3 regions of the Saccharopolyspora erythraea genome follow, and region 1 is predicted to be linked to each of the others. Evidence: riboswitches for the same ligand, from Rfam matches in the RefSeq annotation. Region 1 holds a riboswitch; each other region holds the start of a gene.
The links. Region 1 has a riboswitch for glycine ahead of gcvT (glycine cleavage system aminomethyltransferase GcvT). Riboswitches for the same ligand answer to the same signal wherever they lie in the genome.
Positions count from the first base shown of each region.

Region 2: it holds a riboswitch for glycine, as region 1 does, so the genes downstream of both, gcvH (glycine cleavage system protein GcvH) here and gcvT (glycine cleavage system aminomethyltransferase GcvT) in region 1, are expected to answer to the same signal.
Region 3: it holds a riboswitch for glycine, as region 1 does, so the genes downstream of both, gcvP (aminomethyl-transferring glycine dehydrogenase) here and gcvT (glycine cleavage system aminomethyltransferase GcvT) in region 1, are expected to answer to the same signal.

Region 1 covers NZ_CP054839.1:1,712,233-1,717,761, reverse strand. Annotated here, with positions in the region: gene glyA (serine hydroxymethyltransferase) at 1-911, opposite strand, end outside; gene gcvT (glycine cleavage system aminomethyltransferase GcvT) at 949-2,052, opposite strand; glycine riboswitch at 2,171-2,275, opposite strand; glycine riboswitch at 2,277-2,369, opposite strand; gene HUO13_RS07925 (TetR/AcrR family transcriptional regulator) at 2,581-3,243, opposite strand; gene HUO13_RS07920 (acyl-CoA dehydrogenase family protein) at 3,383-4,561, shown strand; gene HUO13_RS07915 (hypothetical protein) at 4,682-4,837, shown strand; gene HUO13_RS07910 (YbaB/EbfC family nucleoid-associated protein) at 4,994-5,335, shown strand; gene HUO13_RS07905 (Tm-1-like ATP-binding domain-containing protein) at 5,469-5,529, shown strand, end outside.
Region 2 covers NZ_CP054839.1:7,147,695-7,153,223, forward strand. Annotated here, with positions in the region: gene HUO13_RS31945 (YidH family protein) at 1-22, shown strand, start outside; gene HUO13_RS31950 (YidH family protein) at 47-391, shown strand; gene HUO13_RS31955 (L-serine ammonia-lyase) at 460-1,815, opposite strand; gene gcvH (glycine cleavage system protein GcvH) at 1,845-2,216, opposite strand; glycine riboswitch at 2,360-2,467, opposite strand; gene HUO13_RS31965 (PucR family transcriptional regulator) at 2,632-4,188, shown strand; gene ald (alanine dehydrogenase) at 4,439-5,529, shown strand, end outside.
Region 3 covers NZ_CP054839.1:4,401,319-4,406,847, reverse strand. Annotated here, with positions in the region: gene gcvP (aminomethyl-transferring glycine dehydrogenase) at 1-1,902, opposite strand, end outside; glycine riboswitch at 2,076-2,179, opposite strand; gene HUO13_RS19730 (MerR family transcriptional regulator) at 2,285-2,851, opposite strand; gene HUO13_RS19725 (bifunctional nuclease family protein) at 3,096-3,572, opposite strand; gene garA (glycogen accumulation regulator GarA) at 3,964-4,428, opposite strand; gene gcvH (glycine cleavage system protein GcvH) at 4,545-4,931, opposite strand; gene HUO13_RS19710 (CDP-alcohol phosphatidyltransferase family protein) at 5,044-5,529, opposite strand, start outside.

The sequences.
Region 1 (5,529 bases):
AGCCGCTCGGCCAGGATCTTCGCGCCTTCCAGGGTGCGCCGCTGCCGGTCGCGGAACTCCTCACCGGCGGCGAGCTTGAACAGCACCGCCTTGCCCGCGATCACGTGCTCCAGCGGACCGCCCTGCTGGCCGGGGAACACCGCCGAGTTGAACTTCTTGGTGAACTCCTCGTCGCCGGACAGGATGACCCCGCCGCGCGGGCCGCCGAGGGTCTTGTGCGTGGTGGTGGTGACCACGTGCGCGTGCGGCACCGGGTTCGGGTGCAGCCCCGCGGCCACCAGCCCGGCGAAGTGGGCCATGTCGACCATCAGGTAGGCCCCGACCTCGTCGGCGATCTCGCGGAACCGTGCGAAGTCCAGCTGACGCGGGTAGGCCGACCAGCCCGCGATGATCATCCGCGGCTGGTGCTCGCGGGCCAGCCGGGCGACCTCGTCCATGTCGACGCGGTGGTCGTCGTCGCGGACGTGGTAGGGCACCACGTTGTAGAGCTTGCCGGAGAAGTTGATCCGCATCCCGTGCGTGAGGTGCCCGCCGTGGGCCAGGTCCAGGCCCATGATCGTGTCACCGGGCTTGAGCAGCGCGAACATCGCCGCGGCGTTGGCCTGCGCACCCGAGTGCGGCTGCACGTTGGCGAACGAGGCGCCGAACAGCTCCTTGACCCGGTCGATGGCCAGCTGCTCGACGACATCGACGTGCTCGCAGCCACCGTAGTAGCGCTTGCCCGGATACCCCTCGGCGTACTTGTTGGTCAGAACCGACCCCTGCGCCTGCAACACCGCCTGCGGCGCGAAGTTCTCCGAAGCGATCATCTCCAGCGTCGTCTGCTGACGACCCAGCTCGGCACCCACCGCCGCAGCCACCTCGGGGTCCACGACGGAGAGCTCGCTGTTGAACTGTCCGGGTGTCGACATGTTTTGCCTCCTGTTGGATCTCGGCTTCGGTGGCTGGTCAGGCGTTGCGGCGGTAGAAGGGCAGTGCGACGACCTCTACCGGGACGGCCGTGCCGCGGATGTCGACCTGCAGGGCGGTGCCGGGCTCGGCGTGCTCCCGGTCGACGTAGGCCATCGCGATCGGGTGGCCCAGGGTCGGGGAGGGCGCGCCGCTGGTGACGACGCCGATCTCGGCTCCGCCGGCGTCGAGCACCCGGTAGCCGTGGCGGGGGGAGCGGCGCTGGTCGCACCGCAGGCCGACCAGGGTCCGCTCGGTGGGCTTCTCGGCGGCCGCGGCCAGCGGCGCCTTGCCCACGAAGTCGCCGGGCTTGTCGAGCTTGACGACCCGGCCGAGGTTGGCGTGGAACGGCGTCAGCTCCGCCGACAGCTCGTTGCCGTACAGCGGCATGCCCGCCTCAAGCCGCAGCGTGTCGCGGCAGGACAGCCCGGCCGGGCGCAGCCCGTGCTCGGCGCCGGAGTCGGCCAGCGCCTGCCACACGGCGGGGGCGTCGTCGGGGGAGGTGAACAGCTCGAAGCCGTCCTCGCCGGTGTAGCCGGTGCGGGCGAGCATGACGTCCGCGCCCGCGACCTCGCTGCGGTAGCCGGCGTAGTACTTGACCGTGCTCAGGTCCGTGCTGGTCAGCGGCGCGAGGATGTCCACCGCCTTCGGGCCCTGCACGGCGATGAGCGCGTAGTCGTCGGAGACGTCCTCGTGGCTCGCCTCGAACCGGGCGACCCGCTCGGCCAGCTCGGCCGAGACCACCGCGGCGTTGGCGGCGTTGGCCACCACCAGGTATTCCTGCTCGCCCAGCCGGTAGACGATCAGGTCGTCGAGGACGCCGCCCTCGGCGTTGCAGATCATGGTGTAGCGGGCCCGGCCGACGGTGATGGCCGACGCGTTGGCCACCAGCGCGTAGTCCAGGGCCTCTGGCGCCTGCGGACCGCTGATGCGGATTTCGCCCATGTGGGTCAGGTCGAACAGGCCGGCGGCGGTGCGCACCGCGTTGTGCTCGGCCGCGTCGCCCGAGTAGCGCAGCGGCATCCGCCAGCCGGCGAACTCGGTGAAGGTGGCGCCGAGCGCTTCGTGGATCTCGTGCAGGGGTGTCAGCCGGGGCGACGACATGGTGCGGAACTCCTCCTGGTGGGCGCCGGTCGGCAGTCGAGTGCCGGGCCGCTCACTTCGGCCTCAACCTTATCCGGGCCCGCTCGACTGCGACCCGCGCGGGCATGCGCTGGTCGGCGGTCTCCCCGGAGTCATTGGCCTGAGAGTTTCACCGCGCCGGAACGCGCGGCTTGCACCTTGGGCGAGAGGCGCTCGCGCGCCCCTGCTTTTCTCCGTGTTCAGCCTGGTGCCGCGCGGTGACTGGGCCTGAGAGTTTGGCGGGGAGTATTGCTCCTTCGGCGCCTCACCCCTGGTGAGGACTCTCCCGCACGACGTCGTCGGCTGCGGTTTTCGGTTGTCGTTCTGGCCGAGGACGCTACGTAGACGGGGTGTCCCAGTCAACCGGACGCCGGAGTGATCTCGGTGCCGGGAACGTTCTCGGCACCACCCTGACCCCGCGTCCGGCCCAGCTCTCGGACCGTCATGTGGCCCTGCTGATCGACCGCCATCTGGTCCAGCTCACGAGCCGTCTCGGCTACGCCGTCCGGCTCAGCCTTCCGTCCGGTCCCGCTCCCGCGGGCCGTCCGCGCCGACGAGGTCGTGGTACAGGCGGTGCAGCCCGTCGATGAGGGCCGCCAGGGCCAGCTCGAAGCTGTCGTTGTCGATCTCGGCGGCGTGCCCGCGCAGCAGGTGCGCGCGGTCCAGGTGCGGGAAGCGCTCGTCGTAGACCTCGGCGTCGTCGACGAACCCGGCCGAGAACGACCCCATCGCCGAGCCCACGACCAGGTACTTCGTCGACGCGCCGATCATTGTCGCGTAGCGCTGCGGCCATCCCGCCCTGGTCAGCCCGCCGTGCACGGCGTCGGCGCGGCGCAGCGCCGCCTCGCGCCGCGCGGGACCGTAGGCGATGTAGGGCACCAGGTTCGGGTGCGCGGTCAGAGCGGCGCGGTAGGAGCGGGCCCAGGTCCGGATGCCGGTCGGCCAGCCGGCCTCGAAACCGGAGACGTCGACCGAGGCGGTGACGTCGTCGGCGATCTCCTGGAGCAGCTGCTCCTTGGCGGGCACGTGGTTGTAGAGCGAGGACGCCTTGACCCCGAGCTCGTCGGCGAGCCCGCGCATCGACAGGCCCTCCAGTCCCCGCGCGTCGATGATCTCCAGCCCGGCCCGGCGGATCCGGTCGGCGGAAAGCAGGGGATTGCTGGGTCTGGGCACGGTCGGTCTCCAAGGGTCGCCTCTTGCGGCCGTCGCCGGGGCGGTCTTAGGCTGCCACAAAACTAACGTCGTTAGTTACGGCCCCGCCAGTCGGGGCGGGCGCCAGGCAGGCACCCCGTTCCCGGGAAAGGAAGCCCAGATGGTCGACTTCGCCCTCTCCGACACCGAACGCGACATCCGCGACTGGGTGCGCAACTTCGTGCAGCGGGAGCTGATGCCGCTGGAGCAGGAGGTCCTGCGTCGCGAACGCGCCGGTGAAGCGGGGCTGACCACGACCGAGCTCGGCGAGCTCCAGCAGAAGGCGAAGCAGGCCGGGTTCTGGGGCGTGCAGACGCCGGAGGAGTACGGCGGCATGGGCCTGTCGGCGGTCATGACGGCCCTGATCGAGGTCGAGCTCGGCCGCACCTTCGTGCCGTTCCGCTTCGGCGGCTACGCCGACAACATCCTCTACCACGCCAACGAGGAGCAGAAGCAGCGCTACCTGCTGCCGACCATCTCCGGCGAGCGCAAGTCCTGCTTCGCGATCACCGAGCCGGGTGCCGGGTCCGACGCCAGGAACATCCGCGCCACCGCCCACAAGGACGGCGACGAGTGGGTGATCAACGGCGAGAAGACGTTCATCACCGGCGGCATCGACGCCGACTTCGCGATGGTCTTCGCCGTCACCGACAAGGAGAAGGGCGCCGCGGGCGGGGTCACCTGCTTCCTGGTGGACCGCGACATGGGCTGGAAGTCCGAGCCGATCGCGATCATGGGCGAGCGGGAGCGCCAGCCCGCCGCGCTGGTGTTCGACGGCGTGCGGGTGCCCGACGCCAACATCCTCGGCGAGCGGGGAAAGGGCTTCGCGCTCGCGATGCAGTGGATCGGCCGGGGCCGCTACCTGCTGCCCGCGCGGGCGCTCGGCAACTGCGAGCGGCTGCTGGAGATGGGCATGGACTACGCCAGGTCCAGGGAGACCTTCGGCGAGCCGATCGCCGAGCGGCAGGCCATCCAGTGGATGATCGCCGACTCGGCGGTGGAGATCGAGGCGCTGCGCTGGCTGGTGCTGCAGGCCGCCTGGCAGGTCGACCAGGGCATGGACTCCCGGCACGCGCAGTCCATCGCCAAGCTCTACGGCGGGGTGCGGGCCAACGAGATCGTCGACCGGGTCATGCAGATCCACGGCGGCATGGGCTACACCAGGGAGCTGCCGGTCGAGCGCTGGTACCGGGACCTGCGGCTGCTGCGGATCTTCGAGGGCACCGACGAGATCCAGCGCCGCACCATCGCCCGCAACCTCCTCAAGGGCCACGCCTCGGTCAGCGGCGTGCTCGGCTGACCGCGCGCCCGCGTGGGGTGAGATGACCGGTTCGTGCCCGGGTGGGTGGATCGGTAGCGGCGTGGCGCACCCCGGTGGCGGTACCCTGGACACGACCTGATCCAGATCGCAGGAGCCGTGATGTCGCTGTTCAAGAAGGTGGCCGACTTCGCCAAGAGCCCGCAGGGGCGCCAGGCGTTGAACCGGGCCAAGAAGTACGCCTCGGACCCGAAGAACAAGCACAAGATCGACCAGGTCAAGAACAAGTTGTTCGGCGGCGGCAAGGGCCACCACTGACCTGAGGTCGCACCCAGACGGCCGGTGGTCCCGGAGCCCAGCGTTCCGGGGCCGCCGGCCGTCACGCTTCCGGGCTACCGGTCGGGTTGCCGTGGCGGCGAAAGCGTGTGGGATGGTGCGCGGAACAACCGTCCCGACGACGTCCGGAGGCAAGTGGTGGGGGAGCAGGGCATGCAGGGCATGGCGATCCAGGGCAGCGGTGCGGCCGGGGACGGTGCGGTCGAGGTGGCGGTCGGAGCCGACGGGCGGGTCGAGCGGGTCGAGCTCGCGCCGGGCTTCTTCGCCGGTGACCACGAGACGGCGGGCGAGCTCGTGCGCGACGCGGTGAACTCGGCGCTGGACGACCTGAAGGCGAAGCTGCACGCGGCGGGCGGCAGCGCGTTCGACGCGCTCGACGCCGAGCTGGACAAGATCACCGCCGGGTTCGAGAAGGCGATCGGCGCGGTCGCCGACGACATCGCCGCCGCGCAGAAGCGCATCGACGACCTCGAGCAGTAGCGGCGGCGGGCGTCGCAGCCGGACACCAGCACTCTCCGCAGCCGCCGCCATCGCTTGATCGATGGACTGTGCGGCGCTCCCGACGTCAGTAGGCTCGCGCGCGACGACGATCACCGAGTCGCGGAGGGTGCGCATGGACACCGCCTACGTCGTCGGGACCTTCGACACCAAGGGTGCTGAGCTGGGCTACGTGG
Region 2 (5,529 bases), 2.8 Mb from region 1:
GCTCTTCGCCACGGGGATCTGACGATGCCGCGGGGAGCCGAGCACCATGTCCGGTGAAGGGCCGGAGGAACCTCGCGGCCCCTGGGACCCCGGCCTCCAGAACGAGCGCACGACGCTGGCCTGGCTGCGCACGATCCTGTCGTTCGCCGTCGGGCTGCTTGTGCTGCTGCGGCTCATCGCCCACAACAGCCTCGCCGCCGCCACCGCGTGCGCCGTGTTCACGCTGCCGCTCTGCGCCGGCATCGCCCTGGTCACCTGGCGCCGGCACCGCCGGACCGAACGCAGCCTGCGCGCGGAGGCCCCGCTGCCGGACGGCATCCTGCCCGCGGCGGTGGCGGTGCTGGCCGTCCTCGGCGGCTGCACGGGCCTGGTGTACGTGCTCACGACCTGAGTCGTCCACAGTGGACAAGGGCTCCGGAGGTGCAGCACCTCCGGAGCCCTGTCAGACGAACACCGCGCTCAGCATTCGATGACGTTGACGGCCAGGCCGCCCCGGGCGGTCTCCTTGTACTTGACCTTCATGTCCCGGCCGGTCTCCCGCATCGTCTTGATCACCTTGTCCAACGACACGAAATGCGCACCATCACCCCGCAGCGCCATCCGCGCCGCCGTGATCGCCTTCACCGACGCCACCGCATTGCGCTCGATGCACGGAATCTGCACCAACCCGCCGATCGGGTCACACGTCAGACCCAGGTTGTGCTCCATCGCGATCTCCGCCGCGTTCTCCACCTGCGCGGGCGTACCGCCCAGCACCTCGGCCAGGCCCGCCGCAGCCATCGAACACGCCGACCCGACCTCGCCCTGGCAGCCCACCTCGGCGCCCGAAATCGACGCGTTCTCCTTGAACAGCACCCCGATCGCGCCCGCCGCCAGCAAGAACCGCACCACACCGTCCTCATCGGCACCCGGCACGAACCGCGTGTAGTAGTGCAGCACCGCGGGCACGATCCCCGCCGCGCCGTTGGTCGGCGCCGTGACCACCCGGCCACCCGCGGCGTTCTCCTCGTTGACCGCCAGTGCGAACAGCGTGACCCACTCCATCGGATCGTCGGCCGCCGTCAGGCTCGACGCCAACGCCGCCGCCCGGCGACGCACCCGCAACCCACCCGGCAGCTCACCGGTGTTGGCGCACCCGTTGGCCACGCACTCGGCCATCACGGCCCAGATGTGCAGCAACTCCTTGCGCACCGCGTCCTCACCGCGCCACGCCAGCTCGTTGGCCAGCATGACCCCGCTGATCGACAGCCCCGACTCCGCGGTGCGCGCCAGCAACCGCTCACCCGTGGTGAACGGCCACGCGACCTCGGTGGCATCCGGCTTGATCCGGTCCGCGCCCGTGGCCTCGTCGTCCACCACGAACCCGCCACCGACCGAATAGAACACCGACGACACCAGCTCGGCACCCGAGCCGTCCCACGCGGTGAACCGCATCCCGTTCGGATGCACCGGCAACGAGCGGCGGCGATGCATCACCAGATCACGATCCACCGAGAACGCGATCTCGCGCGCCCCGTCCAACCGCAACCGGCCCGTCTCACCGATCTCGGCCACCCGCGGCGCCACCGCCGCCGGGTCCACCGACTCCGGCGCATGGCCCTCCAGCCCCAGCAGCACCGCCTTCGGACTGCCATGACCATGCCCCGTGGCACCCAACGACCCGAACAACTCGGCCTTGACCCGGCACACCTCGGACAACCGTCCCGCGGCAGCCAACCGCGCAACGAACATCGCCGCCGCACGCATCGGTCCCACCGTGTGCGAGCTCGACGGTCCGATCCCCACCGAGAAAAGGTCGAAGACGCTGATCGCCATTGATCCGTCCTCCTAGCGCCGTCGTCCGGCTACTCCCCGGTCAGTTCGGCGTACTGCTCGGCGCTGAGCACCTCGCCGGTGCCTGTGGCGCGCACCTCCAGCAGCCAGCCCGCGCCGAACGGCTCGGCGTTGACCTGGGCAGGATCGTCCACCACGGACTCGTTGATCGCCACGACCTCGCCGGTGACCGGCGCGTAGAGGTCGCTGACCGACTTGGTCGACTCCAGCTCACCGCACGTCTGGCCGGCCTCGATCTGCTCGCCGACCGCGGGAAGCTGCACGTAGACGATGTCGCCGAGCGCCTCGGCGGCGTAGGGGGTGATGCCGATGCGGACCACGTCGTCGCGGTCCTCGATCCACTCGTGCTCGCGGGTGTAGCGCAGGTTGGCGGGAAGGGACATGCGGGAGGCTCCGTCGCTGTCGAGGGCATGGCGATGCCCGGGATGGTGTGCCTCCCCCTCTGTTGCGGAACCTGAGAGCTTCACCGCGCCGTCGCGGCTTGCACCGTGGGTGCGGCGTCGGAACGCACGCTTTCCAGAGTCGCCTCGCCCGGACGGTCATGGGTGCCTGAGAGTTTGCGGGGAGTCTTGCTCCTTCGGCGCCCTGTTCTGCTGCTCGCGCGGCAGCGCAGGGGCTCTCCCGCCCGGGGTCTGCGGCCGGTATGCGGTTGTGGGTGTACCGACACGAACCATAAACGGAGCTGCCGAGCTGTCAATGGCTCCCCCACGGCCGGGCGCCCCGCGTGCGCGGCCGACCACCCGCCGGCGAGCGTGTTTAGGCTGGGAAGACGCTGGGGCCCCAACGAGGAGGCTGGTGATGCTGGACATCCGGGCGGTGATCGAGCGGGTCGGGCCGACGCTGTTGCGAACCGTGATCCTGCCCGGTTCCACCGACTGCGTCGGCGACGTCGTGATCGCCGAACCCGACCAGCCGCTGACGGTCGCCGAAGGAGACCTGGTGCTCGGCGTGGCCGTGGGCGACCGCGACGCGGCCGTGCGCCTGACGCGCGAGTGCGGCGCGCAGGGTGCGGCCGCGGTCCTGCTCAAGCCGCCTCTTTGCGGGGACCCGGCCGTCCTCACCACCGCGGAGGACACCGGGCTCGCGCTGGTGGAGGTGCGGCCGGGCACGGCGTGGGCGCAGCTGGTGTGGCTGATCCGGGCCGCGCTGGCGGGCACGGCGGTGGAGGACACCGACACCCGAAGCCCCGGTCTGGGCGACCTGTTCAAGCTGGCCGACGCCGTGGCCGACGTGGTCGACGCCCCGGTGACCATCGAGGACGCGCACTCCCAGGTGCTGGCGTACTCGGCGCGCCAGGACCTGACCGACCCGGCCCGGGTGTCGACGATCATGGGCCGCAAGCAGCCCGACGACGTGCTCGCCAAGTTCCGCGCGCGCGGCACGTTCCGGCAGCTCAGCAAGGGCAGTTCGGCGATCTTCGTGCCCGGTCAGCAGGACGGCACGCTGCCCAGGCTGGTGGTGCCGATCCGGATGGGCGGCGAGCTGCTGGGGTCGATGTGGGCGGTGGTGCCCGGCGAGGTCTCCGTGGAGCGCTCGACGGCCTTCGCCGACACCGCCCCGCTGGTCGCGCTGCAACTGCTGCGCTGGCGGGCCGTCGCCGACGCGGAGCGGCAGCGCTCGGCCGACCAGGTGCGCCAGCTGCTGGAGGGCGGCGACCGCTGGCGGGTCGCCGCGAGCGAGCTGGGGGTCTCGCACGACCCGCACCGGGTGGCCGCGATCGAGGTCAGCACGTCGGCCGAGGAGGCTGAGGGGCACCGGCTGGCGATGTGGGAGTGGATCACCCGCGGCGTCGGTCGCAGGCCGCTGGTGACCGAGGTCGGCAACGTCCTCTACGCGCTCGTGCCCGACCGGCCGGGGGCTGGCGGCTGGCCGGTGCTGCGCGACGCGCTGACCGCGGCCGAAGGCCAGGCGAAACCGCTGGTGGCGGTGGGTACGGCGGTCGGCGTCGCGGACCTGCACCGGTCGCGGTCGGAGGCCGACGAGCTGCTCGCCCTGCTGCGCGCGGGGCAGGTGCCCGACCGGCTCGCGGTGTACGAGGACCTCTGGCACCTGCTGGTGCTCAACCGGATGGCGGGCACCGCCACCGACGCCGGGGTCGGCTCGCTGGGGCCGCTGCCGTTGTTGCGGGAGCACGACCGCTCGCAGGGCACCGAGTACCTGAACACGCTGCACGCCTGGCTGCGCCACCCCGGCGACCCGCGCACGGCCAGCCACGACCTGCGCGTGCACCCGAACACCTTCCGGTACCGGATGAAGCGGATCACCCAGCTCGTCGACGTCGACCTCGACGACCCCGACGTCCGGTCCGCCCTGCTCGTGCAGCTCCTCGCCGCGCGGTGGGCCCGCCAGCGCTAGCCACCCGCACGGGTGAAACCGGGGCGACGTCGTCCCGAACCCGCCCTCCATCGGCGAAGGAGCACCGCGCACTCGCGGTGCGAGCACGGACCGCGCATCCCGCACGAACCGTGATCGGCGGCAGGGCGCTGCGGAGCACCGTTGTGCCCGCGGCACAAACCCACCTGGGCAATCTCATCTGCGCGGAATGATGCGAGCCCGGCGACGGCGGCGGATCGTGATGCGCAACAGACCGAGAAAGGATTGCGCCGTGAAGATCGCAGTTCCGCGCGAGATCAAGAACAACGAGTACCGGGTCGCGATCACGCCGGCCGGCGTGCACGAATTCACCAGCCGCGGCCACGAGGTCTTCGTCGAGGCGCAGGCGGGTGCCGGGTCGTCCATCCCCGACGAGGACTACCTCGCCGCAGGCGCGAAGGTCCTGCCGACCGCCGACGAGGTGTGGGCCGAGGGCCAGCTCGTCCTCAAGGTCAAGGAGCCCATCGCCGAGGAGTACCCGCGGCTGCGCCGCGACCAGGTGCTGTTCACCTACCTGCACCTGGCGGCTTCCTCGGAGCTGACCGAGGCCATGCTCGCCTCCGGCGTCACCGGCATCGCCTACGAGACCGTGCAGAGCGGCAACGGCAGCCTGCCGCTGCTGGCGCCGATGAGCGAGGTCGCCGGGCGGCTGGCGCCGCAGATGGGCGCCTACGCGCTGATGCGCCCGAGCGGCGGCCGCGGCGTCCTGCCGGGCGGTGTGCCGGGTGTGCACCCGGCCCGCGTCGTGGTGATCGGCGGCGGTGTCGCCGGCCTGAACGCGGCCAGCGTCGCGCTGGGCATGGGTGCCGACGTGGAGCTGCTCGACACCAACGTCGACAAGCTGCGCGAGATCGACCGCGACTTCCGCGGCCAGATCCGCACCGTGGCGTCCAACCGCTACACGGTCGAGCAGGCCGTCCGCGCCGCCGATCTGGTGATCGGCGCGGTGCTGATCCCGGGTGCGAAGGCCCCGAAGCTGGTCTCCAACCACCTGGTCTCGGAGATGAAGCCGGGCAGCGTGCTGGTGGACATCGCCATCGACCAGGGCGGCTGCTTCGCCGACTCGCGTCCCACGACGCACGACGACCCGACCTACCGCGTGCACGACTCGGTCTTCTACTGCGTGGCGAACATGCCGGGCGCGGTCCCGAACACCTCGACGCACGCGCTGACCAACGTGACGCTGCCGTACGCGCTGCGCATCGCCGACAACGGGTGGCAGAACGCCTGCCGCGCGGACCAGGCGCTGGCGCTGGGCGTCAACACCCACGACGGCAAGCTGGTCAACCAGCCGGTCGCCGAGGCCCACGGCCTGTCCTCCGC
Region 3 (5,529 bases), 2.7 Mb from region 1:
GCCCTGGTCGTCGCAGCGCACCACGACGACGCGCAGACCGGCCATGATGGCGCTCGCGGCGTTGGTGCCGTGCGCGCTGGCCGGGATGAGGCAGACGTCCCGCTCGGCCTCACCACGGCTGTGGTGGTAGGCGCGGATGGCGAGCAGACCGGCGAACTCGCCCTGGCTGCCGGCGTTGGGCTGCAGGCTCACCGCGTCGTAGCCGGTGATCTCGGCCAGCCAGCCCTCCAGGTCGGAGACGATCCTGAGCAGCCCCTCGGCGTCCTGCGCGGGCGCGAACGGGTGCAGCCCGGAGAACTCCGGCCAGGTGATCGACTCCATCTCGGCGGTCGCGTTGAGCTTCATCGTGCACGAGCCCAGCGGGATCATGCTGCGGTCCAGCGCGACGTCCTTGTCCGAGAGCTCGCGCAGGTAGCGCAGCAGGGAGGTCTCCGAGCGGTGGGTGTGGAACACCGGGTGCGTGAGGTACTCCGAGGTGCGCAGGAGACCGGTGGGCAGCGCGTCCGGGGTCTCGGCGTCGAGCTCCTCGACATCGGGCTGCTCGGGGAGCCCGAACGCCTTCCACACCGTGGCCAGCCGGGCGCGGGTGGTGGTCTCGTCGCAGCTCACGCCGACGTGGTCGCCGTCCACGCGGCGCAGGTTCACGCCCTCCCGGCGGGCGGCGGACACGACGTCGTCGGCCTTGCCGGGCACTCGAGCGACGAGCGTGTCGAAAAACTCCCGGTGCACGACCTCGACGCCGCCGCGGCGCAGCCGCTCGGCCAGCACGGCGGCCATCCGGTGCGCCCTGGTCGCGATCGCCTTCAACCCGGCCGGACCGTGGTACACCGCGTACATCGACGCCACGACCGCCAGCAGGACCTGCGCGGTGCAGATGTTGCTGGTGGCCTTCTCGCGGCGGATGTGCTGCTCGCGGGTCTGCAGCGCCAGCCGGTAGGCCTGGTTGCCGTCGCTGTCGACGCTGACGCCCACCAGCCGGCCCGGCAGCTGGCGCTCGATGCCCTTGCGGACCGCCATGTAGCCGGCGTGCGGGCCGCCGAAGCCCATCGGCACGCCGAAGCGCTGGGTGGTGCCGACGACGACGTCCGCGCCGATCTCACCGGGCGCGCGTAGCAGCGTCAGCGCGAGCAGGTCGGCGGACACCACCGCCATCGCCCCGCGCTCGTGGACCTCGGCGACGACCGCCTCCTGGTCGCGCAGCGCGCCGGAGGCGCCCGGGTAGGCCAGCAGGGCGCCGAAGAACTCACCCTCGGGCAGGCCGGAGGCTCCCTCGGACAGGTCGGCCACCACGACCTCGATGCCCAGCGGCTCGGCGCGGGTGCGCAGCACCTCCAGCGTCTGGGGCATGGTGTCGGCGTCGACGACGAACCGCGGCGACTTCGACCGCCCGGCCCTCCGGACCAGGGTCATGCCCTCGGCGGCCGCGGTCGCCTCGTCCAGCATCGAGGCGTTGGCCACCGGCACACCGGTCAGGTCGGCGACCATCGTCTGGAAGTTCAGCAGCGCCTCCAGGCGCCCCTGCGAGATCTCCGGCTGGTACGGGGTGTAGGCGGTGTACCAGGCGGGGCTCTCCAGCACGTTGCGCAGGATCACCGGCGGGGTCACGGTGCCGTAGTAGCCCAGGCCGATCATCTCGGCATGCGGGCGGCACCGCCCGGCCAGCTCACGCAGCTCGGCCAGGGCCTGCGCCTCGGTCGCGGGCTCGGGCAGCGCCAGGTGCAGGTCGCGCTCGCGGATGCCCTCCGGGACCGCGCTCTGGCCCAGCTCCTCCAGCGAGCCGACCCCGATCACGTCCAGCATGCGGGCCAGCTCGGCGGGAGCGGGACCCACGTGGCGGTCGGCGAACGGGGTGCCGTGCTCCAGTGCGGCGAGCGGGATGCGGTCATGGGTCACGTCGGTCATCGCCAAACCTCGATTTTTCGCGGCGGACACAGGGCTCGGCAGCACGGCGGGTGCTGCCCTCCCCCTCTGTCAATGTCCGCTGCGCGAACGCCTGAGAGCTTCACCCGGATCGCACCGGGCTTGCACCGTCGGCGGGGTCACCACTGCCGTGACGACCCGCTTTCCAGAGGTATCTCGCCCGCGCGGTCCGGTTGGCCTGAGAGGTTGTCGGGGAGTGGTTGCTCCTTCGGCGCCGCACCGGTGCTCTGACCGGCGCGGACTCTCCCGCGCGGGGTCTGCGATGCCGCGTAGCCTACCTGATCTGGAGGCGCGGGAGGACCCTCGCACCGCGCCCGGCCGGCCACGCACCGCATCCATCCGGCCCATCCGGCTCAGCCGGGTGTCAGCCGGTCTGGCGGTCCCGGCGGCGGCGCGCCAGCTCGTCGGTCACGGATGCGGTGACCTCCACACCGTCGGCGCGCTCCGCGGGGAACTCGTGGATGGTTCCGCTGATTTCGCGCATCGCGCCGCTGACGGCGATGCCGAAAACCCCCTGGCCGCCCTGCAGCAGGTCGACCACCTCCTCGGCGGAGGTGCACTCGTAGACGGTCGTGCCGTCGCTGAACAGCGTGATCCTGGCGAGGTCCTGCACGCCCCGGTGGCGGAGGTGGTCCACGGCGACGCGGATGTTGTGCAGCGAAACACCGGTGTCCAGCAGTCGCTTGACCACCTTGAGCACCAGGATGTCCTTGAACGAGTACAGCCGCTGGGAGCCCGAGCCCGCCGCACCTCTTATGGACGGCCCCACCAGCTTGGTGCGCGCCCAGTAGTCGAGCTGGCGGTAGGTGATGCCCGCGATCTGGCAGGCTGCGGGGCCGCGGTAGCCGACGAGCTCGTCCGGTACCGAGGCGTCCGGGAACAGCTCACCCTGCTCCGCGGCAGCATCCCGGTTGGGTGCCTCCTCGACCACGCCTGCCTCCCCTCGTCCGGCATGATGCCGACCGACCGCCAAGGCCCTGGACCGTGCGTGACTCAGGGCTGCGAACGCCCGCCGCCGCACGAGCAGGTCGCACGGGAATCACAAGCGGGCAATTCGCGTGTCTTCGACGGTAAGCCCGCCCAGGGGGGAGGTCAACGCGACGCGCGGGGAGACGACGAGGCCCCCGGCGCGACCGCGCGCCGGGGGCCCGTCCAAGCCCGCAACGGGCGCCGGCTCAGGTGTCGGCGCCGCGGAAGTCCTCCGGCGAGACCGAGTCCAGGAACTCCCGGAACTTCTCGACCTCGTCCTCCTGTTCGTCCGGGATGATCAGCCCGGCCTCGTCCAGCACCGACTCGTCGGCGTGGATCGGCACACCCACCCGCAGCGCCAGCGCGACCGAGTCGCTCGGCCTGGCCGAGACCCGCACGTCACCGTCGAAGACGAGCTCCGCGTAGAACGTGCCCTCCTGCAGGTCGGTGATGCGGACCTGCTCCAGGTCCCGCCCCAGCGCCCCGATGACGTCCTTGAGCAGGTCGTGGGTCAGGGGTCTGGCGGGGCGCACGCCCTGCTGCTCCAACGCGATTGCGGTCGCCTCCACCGAGCCGATCCAGATCGGCAGGTAGCGCTCGCCCTCGGTCTCGCGCAGCAACAGGATCGGCTGGTTGGCTGGTAGTTCCACTCGCACGCCGACGACGCGCATCTCGCTGCTCATCGTCAAATCGCCTCCTCCAGCGCGCCGGGGCGTGACGTCCTCGTCGAGGATCTCGCACCGGCGTCTCCGACGCTACCCGCGATACGGCGGACACGCCCATCCCTCGGCTGTCGATCAGCCACCGTTTTCCGCGGCCTGGCGCGCTCGGCAGGCCGAGAACCGATACCTGAGCTCACCATTGAGCAACACTCAGCACGATACACCGCCGACCGGTCCCGTAGGGGCGGTCGGAAGACCCCGAAACTCAACTGCAAACACGTGATTCGCCTGGGGTCCCGGTGCATCCGCGGGCGGTTCCGGCCGGGTCGCCGCGCGGGTGCGCGCAGTACCGCGAACGACCGGGGCGGCGCCGGTTGCTCGGCGCCGCCCCGATGCCCGCTCCTCATGCCGCCTAGCGGCCTTGTCCCCCGTCGATCGGGCCGGTCAAAAAGACCAACCGGAACTTCCCGATCTGCACCTCGTCGCCGTTGGCGAGCACCGAGGTGTCCACCGGCTCGCGGTTGACGTAGGTGCCGTTGAGGCTGCCCACGTCGACGACCACGAAGTCGTTGCCCTCCCGGCGGAACTCGGCGTGCCGCCGCGAGACCGTGACGTCGTCCAGGAAGATGTCGCTGTCCGGATGGCGTCCGGCGCTGGTGGTGTCCCGGTCGAGCAGGAATCGCGAACCCGCGTTCGGGCCGCGCTTGACCACCAGCAGGGCGGCCCCCGCGGGCAGCGCGTCGACCCCGGACGCGGCAGGCTGCTCCGCGGGCGCGCTCTCGGTGCTTTCCGGCTCCGAGAGGAAGGGCCTGAAGACCGAGGTGGTCTCCGGTGACTGCTCCGGCGGAACGTCGCCGGAGCCGCTGTTGTGGCTCACCTGAGCTCTCCTCTACGCGGATAGATCGTGCGAAGTGTCTTCCAACGTACCGTGTCGTCAACGGCGAGTTGCGCGCGAGTCCCGACAAAGGCCGAGGACACCGCCGAGATCGACGATCAGTCCTGGTCGGTCAGCTGCTGGTAGGCGTTCTCGTCGAGCAGCTGGTCGAGCGCGGCCGGGTCTGCCAGCCGGATCTCGACCATCCAGCCGTCGCCGAACGGGTCCGTGTTGACCAGGTCCGGCTCGTCGCCCAGGCGCTCGTTGCCCTTGACGACCTCTCCCTCGACCGGGGCGTAGAGCTCCGAGACGCTCTTGGTCGACTCGACCTCGCCCATGCTCTCGCCGACGCTCACCTTGCTCCCCTCGTCGGGGAGCTGGACGAAGACCACGTCGCCGAGCTGGCGCTGGGCGTAGTCGGTGATTCCGACGCGAACGGTGTTCTCACCGCTGGGCAGAACCCACTCGTGCTCGCTGGTGTACCTGATCCGTTCGGGGGCCGTCACCTGGTCCCGCCCTTCCTGTGTTGCCAGAGCCGTGTACTCCCGCCGGGTGAAGATCGCCTGACGGGTCCGGCGAGCGTATTTCGCCGACAGCGCGGGCCGCAAGGAGGCCGGGTCAGGTGCGGGCCGTCCTGCGGGCGACCCGGACCGCGGCCACGACCTGGGACAGGTAGAGCACGCCCGCCCACAGGTAGAGCGCGCCGCCCCAGCACGTGAACGCGTAGGCGATCGGGCGGACCACCGCGGAGAAGGTGAAGTCGCCCTGCACGAGCAGCAGCAGCGGGAAGGCGTACATCAGGCAGAAGGTGGCCGCCTTGCCCAGGTAGTGCACCTCTGGGGGCTCGTAGCCGTGGTAGCGCAGCACCGGCAGGCACAGCGTGAGCACGACGTCGCGTCCGATGAGCGCCACGGCGACCCACCAGGGCACCACGTCGCGCATCACGAACGCGACCAGGGTGGCGACGATGTAGAGGCGGTCGGCGGCGGGGTCCAGCAGCTCTCCGACCCGGCTGTACTGGTTCAACCAGCGGGCCAGCTTGCCGTCCAGCCAGTCGGTCGCTCCGCTGAGGACGAGGACCAGCAGCGCGAGCAGGTCGTTCTG